2 regions of the Rhodobacter sp. P1_C2 genome follow, and region 2 is predicted to be linked to the other one. Evidence: riboswitches for the same ligand, from Rfam matches in the RefSeq annotation. Region 2 holds a riboswitch; the other holds the start of a gene.
The links. A riboswitch is a leader RNA that binds a small molecule or an ion and turns the genes downstream of it on or off. The one in region 2 is predicted to bind thiamine pyrophosphate.
Positions count from the first base shown of each region.

Region 1 (5,984 bases), 240 kb from region 2:
ACGCCCGGTGATCGGCACCACGGGCAGACCGGCCCGCGAGAGCCTCTCCAGCGCGGCATAGGCTTCGGCGGGAAGCTGGCCATCGGTGGTCAGCGTGTCGTCGATGTCGGTGAAGACGGCGATACAGCGGGACAGGGCGTCGCGCGAAAGCTCGGACAGGGGGCGCATCACAGGGTTTCCTCGATGAAATCTTCCAGAATCCCCATGTCTGCCGCCAGATCGAGGAAGGAATAACGGTCGCGCATCTCGCGGCTGTAGCGCAGCGCATCGGCGTAAAGCGCGGGGTCCAGGCAGATCTCCTCGGGGCTGGCCCCGCCACCTGCGGCGCGCAAGTGCCGGGCAAGCTCGGCCGAGGGGATCATCATCGCCTGCAAGGTCCGGCGCAGGTCCGGCCAGATGACCGCAAGGCTGGCGTTGAAATGGTTGGCCGCCGCCTGATCCATCACCTTGGCGCGGCTGGCTTTAAGGCAAGCCTCCACCGCCGCCGCAGGGTAACGGGCGCGGATCGCGGCTTCGTCGAACCAGGTCGGGCCGACGCGGGGCGCCTCTTCCATCGCCAGGATCCGCTCTTGCAGCCGCGCCATGGTGACCGAGGCGACGCCGACCTGCTGGCCATGCACGGTGCCCGGGTGGCGCGCGTCGGCAAAACTGTCGATCCAGTGCGAGATCTGGTGTTCGCCCATCGAGCCGGGATGGCTCATCCGCGTCACGGCGATGCCGAGGCCGCCGAGGGTCAGGATGCGGTGCAGATAGCCCACCGCCGCGTGATCCTTCCGGCCGAGGCCAGCCGAGCGGGCCAGCATCTCGGCCTCGTCGGCGTTTTGCAGGACGTAGGGCGCGGTCGCGTAATAGGTGCCCAGCATCCGGTGCGAGAAATACCAGTCGACCTGCGCCGTGGGCCGGCACAGGCTGTCGCCAAAGCCCGCCGCGATCAGGTATTGCGGGGCGCGGGCGGTCTCGGCCACGTCGATGAAGACGCCCTTGGCGGCATGGGCGTTCTGGGTGGATTTCAACCCCGAATCCAGCGTGATCGAGGCGGTGGACGAGGTATAGCCGTTCATCGACGGCGCGGTGCCAAAGACCGAATAGGACCGCCCGTCGCCGAAGGTCGCGAATTTGCACAGGTCGTTCAGCGTGCCGGAGCCGACCGCGACCAGCGCCTCGACCCCCCTGGTGCGGTCCTGCAGGTCGCGCACGGTCTGCACATCGGCATGCGGGTGATCGAGCACGATCAGCCGCGCCTTCGGGCCGATCTTCGCGGCAATCGCGGCGCCCATCACCTCCACCGTGTTCTCGTCGCAGACCACGCCATAGCTTTCGGCGGGCATGGTGCGCGCCAGAAGATCGGCCGCATCCCCGGCCAGCGTGTCGCGGATCACGATGGTCTTGAAGGGCACATCGGCGGGTTTTCCGGTGTCCGGGTCGATCCAGGCGCCCGAGGTGACCTCATCGATCAGAGCGGTCCAGTTGCCTTTGGAAGCGGCGCTCTGCGCCCTTGCCTCGTGGTCCATGCGCTCCTCCCAAAGCATCTCGACTCTCGATGTATGGCAAAATTCACCATACCTTGTCGTATGTCAATGGCGTTTTTCATGTTATGTTGAAATTTGCCAAACGGCAGAACGGCTGGATTTGTCCGCGGTTTCCTGCGATGACAGAACCACCCTGAGCCAAGGACCAAAGCCGCGATGCCCACTGCCCTGACCGAGCCGAAATCAGCCAGCGCCCGCCGCGTGCCGCCGATGCAATTCGGCACCGATCAGGTGCTGTGGGCGGCCTGGCTTTATTACGAGGAAGGCCTGAAGCAGGAGCAGATCGCCGAACAGCTCGGCATCTCGCGCGCCTCTGTTTTCAACCTGTTACAGAAGGCGCGGGATGAGGGCGTGGTGACGATCACCATCGACCCCTCGCGCATCGGGCGGGCCAATCTGGCCTTGGAACTGCGCGACAAGATCGGGCTGGAGGAGTGTTTCCTCCTGCCAACCGGGGCCTCATCCCAACCTCTGTCGCAGCAGATCGGCCATCTGGGGGCCCGGCTGCTGGAAAGCCGGATCAAGGAGGACGAGATCATCGGCGTCGCCTGGGGTCGCACCGTTCTCGCCCTGTCCGAGGCGCTGTCGCCGCTCCACCGCCCGCATGTCACGGTGGCGCAGCTGACCGGAAGCTCGGCCGCGACGATGGATTTTTCGCCGGTCTTCTGCACCTCGAACATCGCCGAAAAGCTCAATGCGCGCTGCGTCAACCTGCATGCGCCGGGGGTGGTTTCCAGCCCCGCGGTCAAGGATATCCTGATGGCCGAGCCCGCCATCCGCGAGCATTTCGACCTTCTTGGCCATTGCACGACGATCCTGTTCGGCGTGACGCAGCTGACCGGCGAGACGCTTCTGGTGACCGGCGGCTTCATGACCCCCGAACAGCTGGCGGTCTACCGCGATCTCGGGGCGGTCGGCTTCGCCTCGGGGCATTTCTTCGACATCTCGGGGCAGCTGGTGACCTCCGAATTCGACAGCCGCCACATCACCATGTCGGCCGAAACGATGATGCGGGTGCCGCAGCGGATCTGCGTCGGTGGCGGCCTGGGCAAGGTCGATGCCATCGCCGGCATGATTCGCGCCCGCCTGGCGACGGTCCTGGTGACCGACGAGGAAACTGCCCGCGCGCTTCTGGCCAAGATTTCCTGACCAAAAGCCGCCCCCGCCCGCCGCACAAACTTGCCTGTTGACGGCACAGCGCGCTTGGATATCCTTGCCTCACGTCGGGGGAGTCCCACCCAAGGGACTGAGAGGCTGATGGGGGGCAACCCCGGTGCAGCGACCCTTTGAACCTGACCCAGTTGACACTGGCGTAGGAAGACCGAAGGGCAAACCCTCCCCTATCGCATACGGGGTGGTCCTTTCGGGCCACTTGGGCCCTTTGCGCAGTCGCGTGCCGGGCCTGATGGCCCCTTTCTGCCTTCGTTTCACTTGGGTCTTTTCGCGAGAGGAGACCAGATGAACAAGACCATTTCCCAGACCGAAGCCCATCAGATCACGACCGGCGCCCTGCCCGCCTCGTCCAAGATCCATATCGCAGGCACGTTGCACGACATCCGCGTGCCGCTGCGCCAGATTGCCGTGACGGGGGAGGCGCCCCTGAATGTCTATGACAGTTCAGGCCCTTACACCGATGCCGCCGTTGCGGTGGAGATCGCCAAGGGCCTGGCGGACGTCCGCGGCCTTTGGCTGCAGCGGCGCGGCGATGTGGCGGCCTATCCGGCCCGCGCCGTCCAGCCCGCCGACAATGGCTTTGTGGATGGCGCCAGGCTGACCCCCGCCTTCCCGCACCAGCGCGAACCCCTGCGCGCCACCGAAGGTCGCGCCGTGACGCAACTCGCCTATGCCCGCGCCGGGATCATCACGCCGGAAATGGAATTCGTGGCGATCCGCGAGAACGAGGGCCGCTCCGCCGCCTATGCCCGCGACGGCGAGGCCTTCGGTGCCGAACTGCCCGACCTCGTCACCCCCGAATTCGTCCGCCGCGAAGTGGCCGAAGGCCGCGCCATCATCCCCGCCAACATCAACCACCGCGAGCTGGAGCCGATGGTCATCGGCCGCAATTTCCTGGTGAAGATCAACGCCAACATCGGCAATTCCGCCGTCACCTCCTCGATGGAGGAGGAGGTGGAAAAGATGGTCTGGGCGATCCGCTGGGGCGCCGACACGGTGATGGACCTGTCCACCGGGCGCAACATCCACAACATCCGCGACTGGATCATCCGCAACGCCCCGGTGCCGATCGGCACGGTGCCGCTCTATCAGGCGCTGGAAAAGGTCGGTGGCGTGGCCGAGGATCTGACCTGGGAAATCTACCGCGACACGCTGATCGAACAGGCCGAACAGGGGGTGGATTATTTCACCATCCACGCCGGGGTGCGCCTGCACATGATCCCGATGACGGCACGGCGGGTGACGGGGATCGTCAGCCGTGGCGGCTCGATCATGGCGAAGTGGTGCCTGCATCACCACCGCGAAAGCTTTCTCTATGAACGCTTTGACGAGATCTGCGACATCATGCGCGCCTATGACGTCAGCTTCTCGCTCGGCGATGGCCTGCGCCCCGGTTCGATCGCCGATGCGAACGACCAGGCGCAGTTTGCCGAGCTGGAGACGCTGGGTGAGCTGACCAAGATCGCTTGGGCCAAAGATTGCCAGGTGATGATCGAAGGGCCGGGCCATGTGCCGATGCACAAGATCAAGGCCAATATGGACAAGCAGCTGAAGCATTGCCACGAGGCGCCCTTCTACACGCTCGGGCCGCTGACGACCGACATTGCGCCCGGCTATGACCATATCACGAGCGCGATTGGCGCCGCGATGATCGGCTGGTTCGGCACGGCGATGCTTTGCTATGTCACGCCCAAGGAACACCTTGGCCTGCCCGACCGCAACGATGTGAAAACCGGGGTCATCACCTACAAGCTGGCCGCCCATGCCGCCGATCTGGCCAAGGGCCACCCCGGCGCGCAAGCCCGCGACGATGCGCTGTCCCGGGCCCGGTTCGAGTTCCGCTGGGAGGATCAGTTCAACCTCGGCCTCGACCCCGACACCGCCCGCGCCATGCATGACGAGACCATGCCGAAAGAGGCGCACAAGGTCGCGCATTTCTGTTCGATGTGCGGGCCGAAGTTCTGCTCGATGAAGATCAGCCATGACATCCGGGCCGAGGCGGAAAAGCAGGACGGCATGGCGCGGATGGCGGAAAAGTTCCGCGAGGGCGGTGCATTGTACCTGCCCACCGCGAGCGTGGAGGAACCGGCCGAATGATCTCGGTTCTGGGGCAAGGCGTGGCGGGGCTTTGCGCCGCCACCGCCCTGGCCGACCGGGGCCTTGCCGTGGAGGTCATCGCCCCGCCCGACGCGCCCGCCCCGGCCAGCCATCTGGCCGGGGGCATGCTCGCCCCCTTCTGCGAGGGGGAAAGCGCGCCGCCGGTCATCGTGGCCCGCGGGCAGGCGGCCTTGGCCTGGTGGCAGGCCCATGTCCCCGGCGTGGTGCAGCGCGGCACGTTGGTTCTGGCCAGCCCGCGCGATCAGGGCGAGCTGGACCGCTTCGCCCGCGCCACAAAGGGCCATGAACCCGTCACCCCCGACACGCTGGAGCCTGACCTCTCCGCCCGCTTCCAGCGCGGGCTTTTCTTTCGCAGCGAGGCGCATATGGACCCCATCGCGGCCCTCGCCCATCTGCGCCAGACCCTCATCGCGCGAGGGATTGGCTTTCGCAGCGGTCCTCCCCTCGGCCGCATCGTCGATTGCCGTGGCATCGCCGCAGCGGACCTGCTGCCCGACCTGCGCCCGGTGCGCGGCGAGATGGTGGAGGTTTCCGCCCCCGATGTGACCCTGACCCGCCCGATCCGCCTCATCCACCCGCGCTTTGCCTGCTACATCGTGCCGCGCGGACAGCACCGCTACATGATCGGCGCGACCATGGTGGAAAGCGGGCGCAAGGGCGGCATCACGGTGCGCGCCGTGGTCGAGCTTCTGTCGGCGGCCTTCACCGTCCACCCCGGCTTTGCCGAGGCCGAAGTGATCGCCACCGGCGCGGGCCTGCGCCCCGCCTTCCCCGACAATATCCCCGCCCTGCGTGCCCAAGGCGACCGCATCCACCTCAACGGCATGTATCGCCACGGCTTCCTGATGGCCCCCGTCCTCGCCGGCGATCTGGCCACCCTCATCTGCAAGGAGCGCGCCGATGCGCATTGACCTCAACGGCCAAAGCCTGACCACCACGGCCACGACCCTTTCCGCCTTGCTGGAGGAACAGGGGGTCGAGGCGACCTCGGTCGCGACCGCGCTGGACGGCACCTTCGTGCCCCGCACCCTGCGCGCCGCCACCCCGCTGCGCGACGGGGCCAAGGTCGAAATCCTCTCGCCGATGCAGGGGGGCTGAAATGTTCTACGGCATCCAACTCTCCTCGCGCCTGATGCTCGGCACCGCGGGCTACCCCTCGCCCGC
Region 1 covers NZ_JBFUAG010000001.1:83,527-89,510, reverse strand. The annotation lists gene AC1DZT_RS00455 (HAD-IIB family hydrolase) at 1-168, opposite strand, end outside; gene AC1DZT_RS00450 (iron-containing alcohol dehydrogenase) at 168-1,511, opposite strand; gene AC1DZT_RS00445 (sugar-binding transcriptional regulator) at 1,686-2,678, shown strand; TPP riboswitch at 2,745-2,865, shown strand; gene thiC (phosphomethylpyrimidine synthase ThiC) at 2,988-4,799, shown strand; gene AC1DZT_RS00435 (FAD-dependent oxidoreductase) at 4,796-5,731, shown strand; gene thiS (sulfur carrier protein ThiS) at 5,721-5,918, shown strand; gene AC1DZT_RS00425 (thiazole synthase) at 5,920-5,984, shown strand, end outside.
Region 1: it holds a riboswitch for thiamine pyrophosphate, as region 2 does, so the genes downstream of both, thiC (phosphomethylpyrimidine synthase ThiC) here and thiB (thiamine ABC transporter substrate binding subunit) in region 2, are expected to answer to the same signal.

Region 2 (5,984 bases):
CCCGGTTAACCCGGTTGAAACTTCGCTGCGCCACAAACGTATCACCCATGGCGCAGCAAAGGATCACCGTCCATGACCAGCATCATCACCGATTGGCGCGTGAAGGGCAGCCTGTCCGATGCGGTCGAACTGCTGACCCGGATGCAGGACTGGCCGCGCTGGTGGGGTTCGGCGCACAGATCGGCCGAGGTTCTGGGCGCGGGGGAGTTCGTCATGCGCTCGCGCGGGGTCCTACCCCTGCGCTGGACCGCCCGTATCACCGAGGCCCGCCTGCCCTACCGCTGGGAGGTTGAGGCGACCGGCGACCTGCACGGCCGCGGCATATGGCGCCTGCGTCAGGCCGGCTCCGTGGTCGAGGTCGAATATGCCTGGCATCCCGCCCGCCTGTCGCTTGTGGCAGGCGCCAGCCACCGCTGGGCCATGGCTCAGGGCCGCAGCGCCCTTGCGGAAGAGATGGAGCGCCTGGCCAGCCTGCGGGGTCCTTCGCCCTTAGCCGATCAGACCGCGCAGCCCGCCCGTCTGGGCGCGGTCCAATAGCAGGTGGTCGGCCAGAACCAGCGCCATCATCGCCTCGCCCACCGGCACGGCGCGGATGCCGACGCAGGGGTCATGCCGCCCCTTGGTGATGAGCTCCACCTCTTCACCGCGCTGGTTGATCGTCCGCCGCGGCGTCAGGATGCTGGAGGTCGGCTTGACCGCAAAGCGGCAGACCACCGGCTGACCCGAGCTGATCCCGCCGAGGATGCCGCCCGCATGGTTCGACAGGAACACCGGCCCGTCATTGCCCATCCGGATCTCGTCGGCATTCTCCACCCCGGTCAGGCTGGCCGCCGCCATGCCATCGCCGATCTCCACCGCCTTGACCGCGTTGATCGACATCATCGCCGAGGCGAGGTCGCTGTCGAGCTTGCCATACAAGGGCGCGCCGAGGCCCGCCGGAACCCCCTCCGCCACGACCTCGATCACCGCCCCGACCGAGTTGTGCGACAGCCGCAGCCCATCGAGATACTCCGCCCAGTCGTCCACGGCACCCGGATCGGGGCACCAGAACGGGTTCTGCCCGATCTGACCCGCGTCAAACCGGCTCCGGTCGATCCCCTTGACCCCCATCTGCACCATGTAGCCGGTGATCTTCAGCCCCGGCACCAGCGCCTTCAGCACCGCCCGCGCGACACCGCCCGCCGCCACCCGGCTCGCCGTCTCGCGTGCCGAGGACCGGCCGCCGCCGCGATAATCCCTGAGGCCATATTTCTGGTGATAGGTGATGTCGGCATGACCGGGCCGGAAGCTCTGCGCGATATCGCCGTAATCCTTCGACCGCTGGTCGGTGTTCTCGATCATCAGCTGGATCGGCGTGCCGGTCGTGCGCCCCTCGAAGACGCCCGACAGGATGCGCACCGCGTCATCCTCCTTGCGCTGGGTGGTGAACTTCGAGGTGCCGGGCTTCCTGGCATCCAGCCAGGGCTGCAGATCGGCCTCGCTCAAGCTGATGCCGGGCGGGCAGCCATCCACCGTGGCCCCGATGGCCGGGCCGTGGCTTTCCCCCCAGGTGGTGAAACGAAACACATGACCAAAGGTGTTGAGGCTCATCGGCGATCTCCTGTCTGCCGCACCCCCTTAAGACAATCCGGACGGCTGCAACAGAATTTTCGTCGAAAATTCGGGGCCCGGGCTCAGTCGGCCTTCATCGAGACGATCGCCGCCTTCTTCACCGTATCGGTCGGATAGGTGATCCTTGTCTGGATGCCAAAGCGCAGGTCGGGGAAATAGGTGAAATGCTGCACCGTCGGATAGGGCCCGCCGATATGCCCGACATCCAGCCCCATCGCCGCATAGCGGCAGGACCCGATCTTCACCGTGGCCACAGTGCCCGCCGTCACATGCACCTTCTCGCGCCAGGCATCGGCCTTGTTGTCGCCGATCTTCGTCGTCGTGGCCCTTACGGCTGAGGTCCAGTCCATCGCCGGCTTCGGCTCGGGCACCCGGCGGATATAGGTATATTCCGACACCGTCGCAGAGCCGTTGCGCGTGCTTTCGGTCTGATAGATGCCATAGGTCGCCTCGACATAGCGGGCATAATTGCCGCCAGCATTGGTCTGCTCCAGCCTTATCACCTCATGCGCCTGGCGCCGCACCGTCCAGACCGAGCCATCGGTCAGCTTGACCGTGACACCCTTGGCGAAGCTCAGGAGGTTCACACATTCCGCCTGCGCCGCCCCGGCAGCGGTTCCGATCATCAGGCAAAACGCCGCCATACGCAGGACCATGTTCATTTTCTCCGACCTCCGACCCGATTCGCAAAACAAGGTTAACATCCGCCGACCCCACCGCGCGTAGAGACGGAAGGAAGACGGAAAGAAGACGCGGGCAAGACCCGGTCCAGCCCGGGGTTCTGGCAGCTTAACTCTGCGTTCTCAAGCCCTTGGCATTTGTCCTTGCGCTTGCCCGCCGATGCCCTATTTTCACGCATACCTCGGGGTGGCCTCTGGCCTGAGATGCAGTTTGCGGACCCGTTGAACCTGACCCGGATCATACCGGCGGAGGGAAGGTAACGGCGATGCTCGCCCGCTCCATTCCCGCCCGTCGCAAATGGAGAGACCATGAAAAGCTTCCATCTTGCACTGGCGTTCCTGTCCCTTGGCCATATGGCCATGGCCGACACGCCCGTTCTGAACGTCCTGACCTATGACAGCTTCGCCGCCGACTGGGGCCCCGGCCCCGCCATCGCCAAGGGGTTCGAGGCGACCTGCGGCTGCACCGTCCATTACACCACCGCCGGCGACGGCGCCGCCGTCCTGTCGCGGCTGAAGATGGAGGGCGCCAAGTCCGAGGCCGACATCGTCCTCGGCCTCGACACCACCCTGACCGAATCCGCCCGCGCCACCGGCCTCTTCGCGCCCTTGGCCGCTCAGGCCCCGAATGACCTGCCGGTGCCCTATGCCGACGCCAATTTCGAGCCCTTCGACTGGGGCTGGTTCGCCTTTGTCTATGACAAGACCAAAGTCGCCAACCCGCCGAAATCCTTGAAGGATCTCGCCGCGTCGAACCTCAAGATCGTGATCGAGGACCCGCGCTCTTCCACCCCCGGCCTCGGTCTGGTGATGTGGGTCAAGGCGGCTTACGGCGATCAGGCGGCGCAAGTCTGGAAGGATCTGGCCGACAATATCGTCACCGTCACCCCCGGCTGGGACGAGGCTTACGGCCTGTTCCTGAAGGGCGAGGCCGACATGGTCCTGTCCTACACCACCTCCCCCGCCTATCACCTGATCGCCGAGAAGGACGCCAGCAAGGCCGCCGCTGCCTTTGACGAGGGCCATTACATGCAGGTCGAAGTGGCCGGCAAACTCGCCTCCTCCAAGCAGCAGGATCTGGCGGACAAGTTCCTCGCCTATCTCGCCGCCGACGAGGCGCAGGCCGTGATCCCCACCACCAACTGGATGTACCCGGCCAAGACCCCCGCCGCGGGCCTGCCCGCAGGCTATGAGACGCTGATCAAGCCCGCGAAATCGCTGCTCTTTTCCCCGGCCGAGGCGGAAGGCCTGCGGCAGGCGGCGGTGGAGGAATGGCAGACCGCCCTGTCCAAATAAGCGCAGCGGCGCTGTCGGGCCTGATTGCCACGCTGGTGCTGGGAACGGCACTGGCGCTGGCAAGCCAGTCCACCGGCGCCAGCCTGCGGCCCGCCGATTGGTCCGCGATCCGCTTCACATTGCTGCAAGCCGTTCTTTCCACACTGTTTTCCTGCCTCCTCGCCGTGCCCGTCGCCCGCGCCCTGATGCGGCGCAGGTTCCCGGGCCGCAAGCTTCTGATCCTGCTGATGGGCGCGCCCTTCCTGCTGCCCGTGGTGGTGGCGGTTCTGGGCCTCCTCAGCATCTATGGCCGCAGCGGCGTCTTGAACCAGCTTCTGCAGGCATTGGGCCTGCCGGTCCTGTCGATCTATGGCCTCAAAGGCGTGGTTCTGGCCCATGTCTTCTTCAACCTGCCGATCGCCACACGGATGCTGCTGAACGGCTGGCAGTCGATCCCGGCCGAGCGGTTTCGCCTGGCCGAAACCCTGGGCCTCCCCTCCCCCTTCCGCCACATCGAGCTTCCCATGCTGCGCGCCGTCCTGCCGGGCGCGGCTTTGGCGATCTTTCTGGTCTGCCTCACCTCTTTCGTCGTGGCGCTGACGCTTGGCGGCGGCCCGAAGGCCACGACGCTGGAGCTTGCAATCTACCAGGCCCTCCGCTTTGACTTCGACCCCGGCAAGGCAGCCTTGCTCGCGGCGGTGCAATTCGCGCTCTGCGCCGGGGCCGTACTTCTGGCCGCGCGCTTCACCTTGCCCCTGGCGCTCGGGGCCGGGCAGGACCGCCCCCTTGTGATCCGCGCGCCAAAGGGCCGGGCAAGCGATTGTTTCGCCATCGCTTTTGCAGCCCTTCTGCTGGTCCTCCCCCTCGCCGCGATCGTGGTGGAGGGGGTGCCGGCGCTGGCGCATCTGGGCCCGCTGGTCTGGCAGGCGGCGCTGCGCTCGATCCTGATGGCGCTGGCTTCGGCGACGCTCTGCACCACCGCGGCGCTGACCCTGACGCTGGCGGTGGCGCGCCATGCCCAAGGCGCGCGGTGGATCGAGATGGCGGCGATGCTGCCGATGGCGGCCTCTGGCCTTGTCCTTGGCACCGGGCTTTTCCTGGTGATCCGCCCCTTCTTCCGCCCCGAGGATCTGGCCCTGCCGGTCACCATCCTGAGCAATGCCCTGATGGCGCTGCCCTTCCTTTACCGCCTGCTGTTGCCCGAGGTGCGGGTGCTGCAGGCCGATTACAGCCGCCTGGCGGAGGCGATGGGCCTGCGCGGCTGGGCGGCGCTGCGCTGGCTGGTGCTGCCGCGTCTGGCCCGCCCCCTTGGCCTTGGCAGCGGGCTGGCGGCGGCGCTGGCGATGGGCGATCTCGGCGTGATCGCGCTCTTTGCCGGCGAGGGGCAGGCCACGCTGCCCCTCGTCGTTCAGCGCCTCGCCGGGGCCTACCGGATGGCGGAGGCCTCGGGCGCGGCGCTCCTCCTCGTCGCCCTCAGCTTCGGCCTTTTCGCCCTGTGTGACCTCGGAGGCCGCCGTGCTGCAGCTTGACCATCTGACCCTGACCCAGGGCAGCTTTCACCTCTCCGCCGACTGGAGCCTGCAGGCCGGCAAAAGGCTGGCCCTGCTCGGCGCCTCGGGGGCGGGGAAATCGACGCTGCTGATGGGGCTTGCGGGTTTTGTCACGCCAACCGCTGGGCGCATTCTGTGGCGGGGTCAGGATCTGGCCCCCCTGCCCCCGGCAGAGCGGCCGGTTTCGATCCTGTTTCAGGACCAGAACCTGTTCCCGCATCTGACACTGGCGCAAAACCTCGGCCTCGCGCTGAACCCGCGGATGAGGCTCAGCGCCGCCGACCATAGCCGGATCGCGCAGGTTCTGGCCCGCCTTGGCCTCGCCGGGCTGGAGGGGCGCCGGCCTGCCGATCTGTCGGGCGGGCAACAGGGCCGCGCGGCCCTTGCCCGCGTTCTGTTGCAGGCGCGGCCGATCCTCTTGCTGGACGAACCCTTTGCCGCCCTTGGCCCGGCGCTGAAGGCTGATCTTCTGGCGCTGGTCGCCGATCTTGCCGCCGAGGCCGGGACCACGGTGATCATGGTCACCCACGACCCCGCCGATGCCCGCCGCTTTGCCGATCAGGTGGTGCTGGTCCATGACGGAGTGGCCGATGCCCCGGTGGCGACCGAGGCGCTTTTCGCCGCCCCGCCCCCGGCCTTGCGCGCCTATCTCGGCACATGAAAAAGGCCCCGTCCTGCGACGGGGCCCTTTTCATTCAATGCGTTGAAGATCAGTGCGCGATCTTCTTGCCCTTGACCTTGGACCACAGGCGCTTGTTGGTCAGGTAGAGGAGCACCGACAACAGACCCAGGATCAGCACGGCCTTGAAGCCGGATTCCTTGCGGACCATCATCTTCGGCTCGGCGGCCCACATCAGGAAGGCCGCGA
Region 2 covers NZ_JBFUAG010000001.1:324,270-330,253, reverse strand. The annotation lists gene AC1DZT_RS01585 (helix-turn-helix transcriptional regulator) at 1-9, shown strand, start outside; gene AC1DZT_RS01580 (SRPBCC family protein) at 73-537, shown strand; gene aroC (chorismate synthase) at 490-1,590, opposite strand; gene AC1DZT_RS01570 (hypothetical protein) at 1,674-2,267, opposite strand; TPP riboswitch at 2,465-2,563, shown strand; gene thiB (thiamine ABC transporter substrate binding subunit) at 2,601-3,587, shown strand; gene AC1DZT_RS01560 (thiamine/thiamine pyrophosphate ABC transporter permease ThiP) at 3,563-5,095, shown strand; gene AC1DZT_RS01555 (thiamine ABC transporter ATP-binding protein) at 5,082-5,777, shown strand; gene AC1DZT_RS01550 (cytochrome c1) at 5,827-5,984, opposite strand, start outside.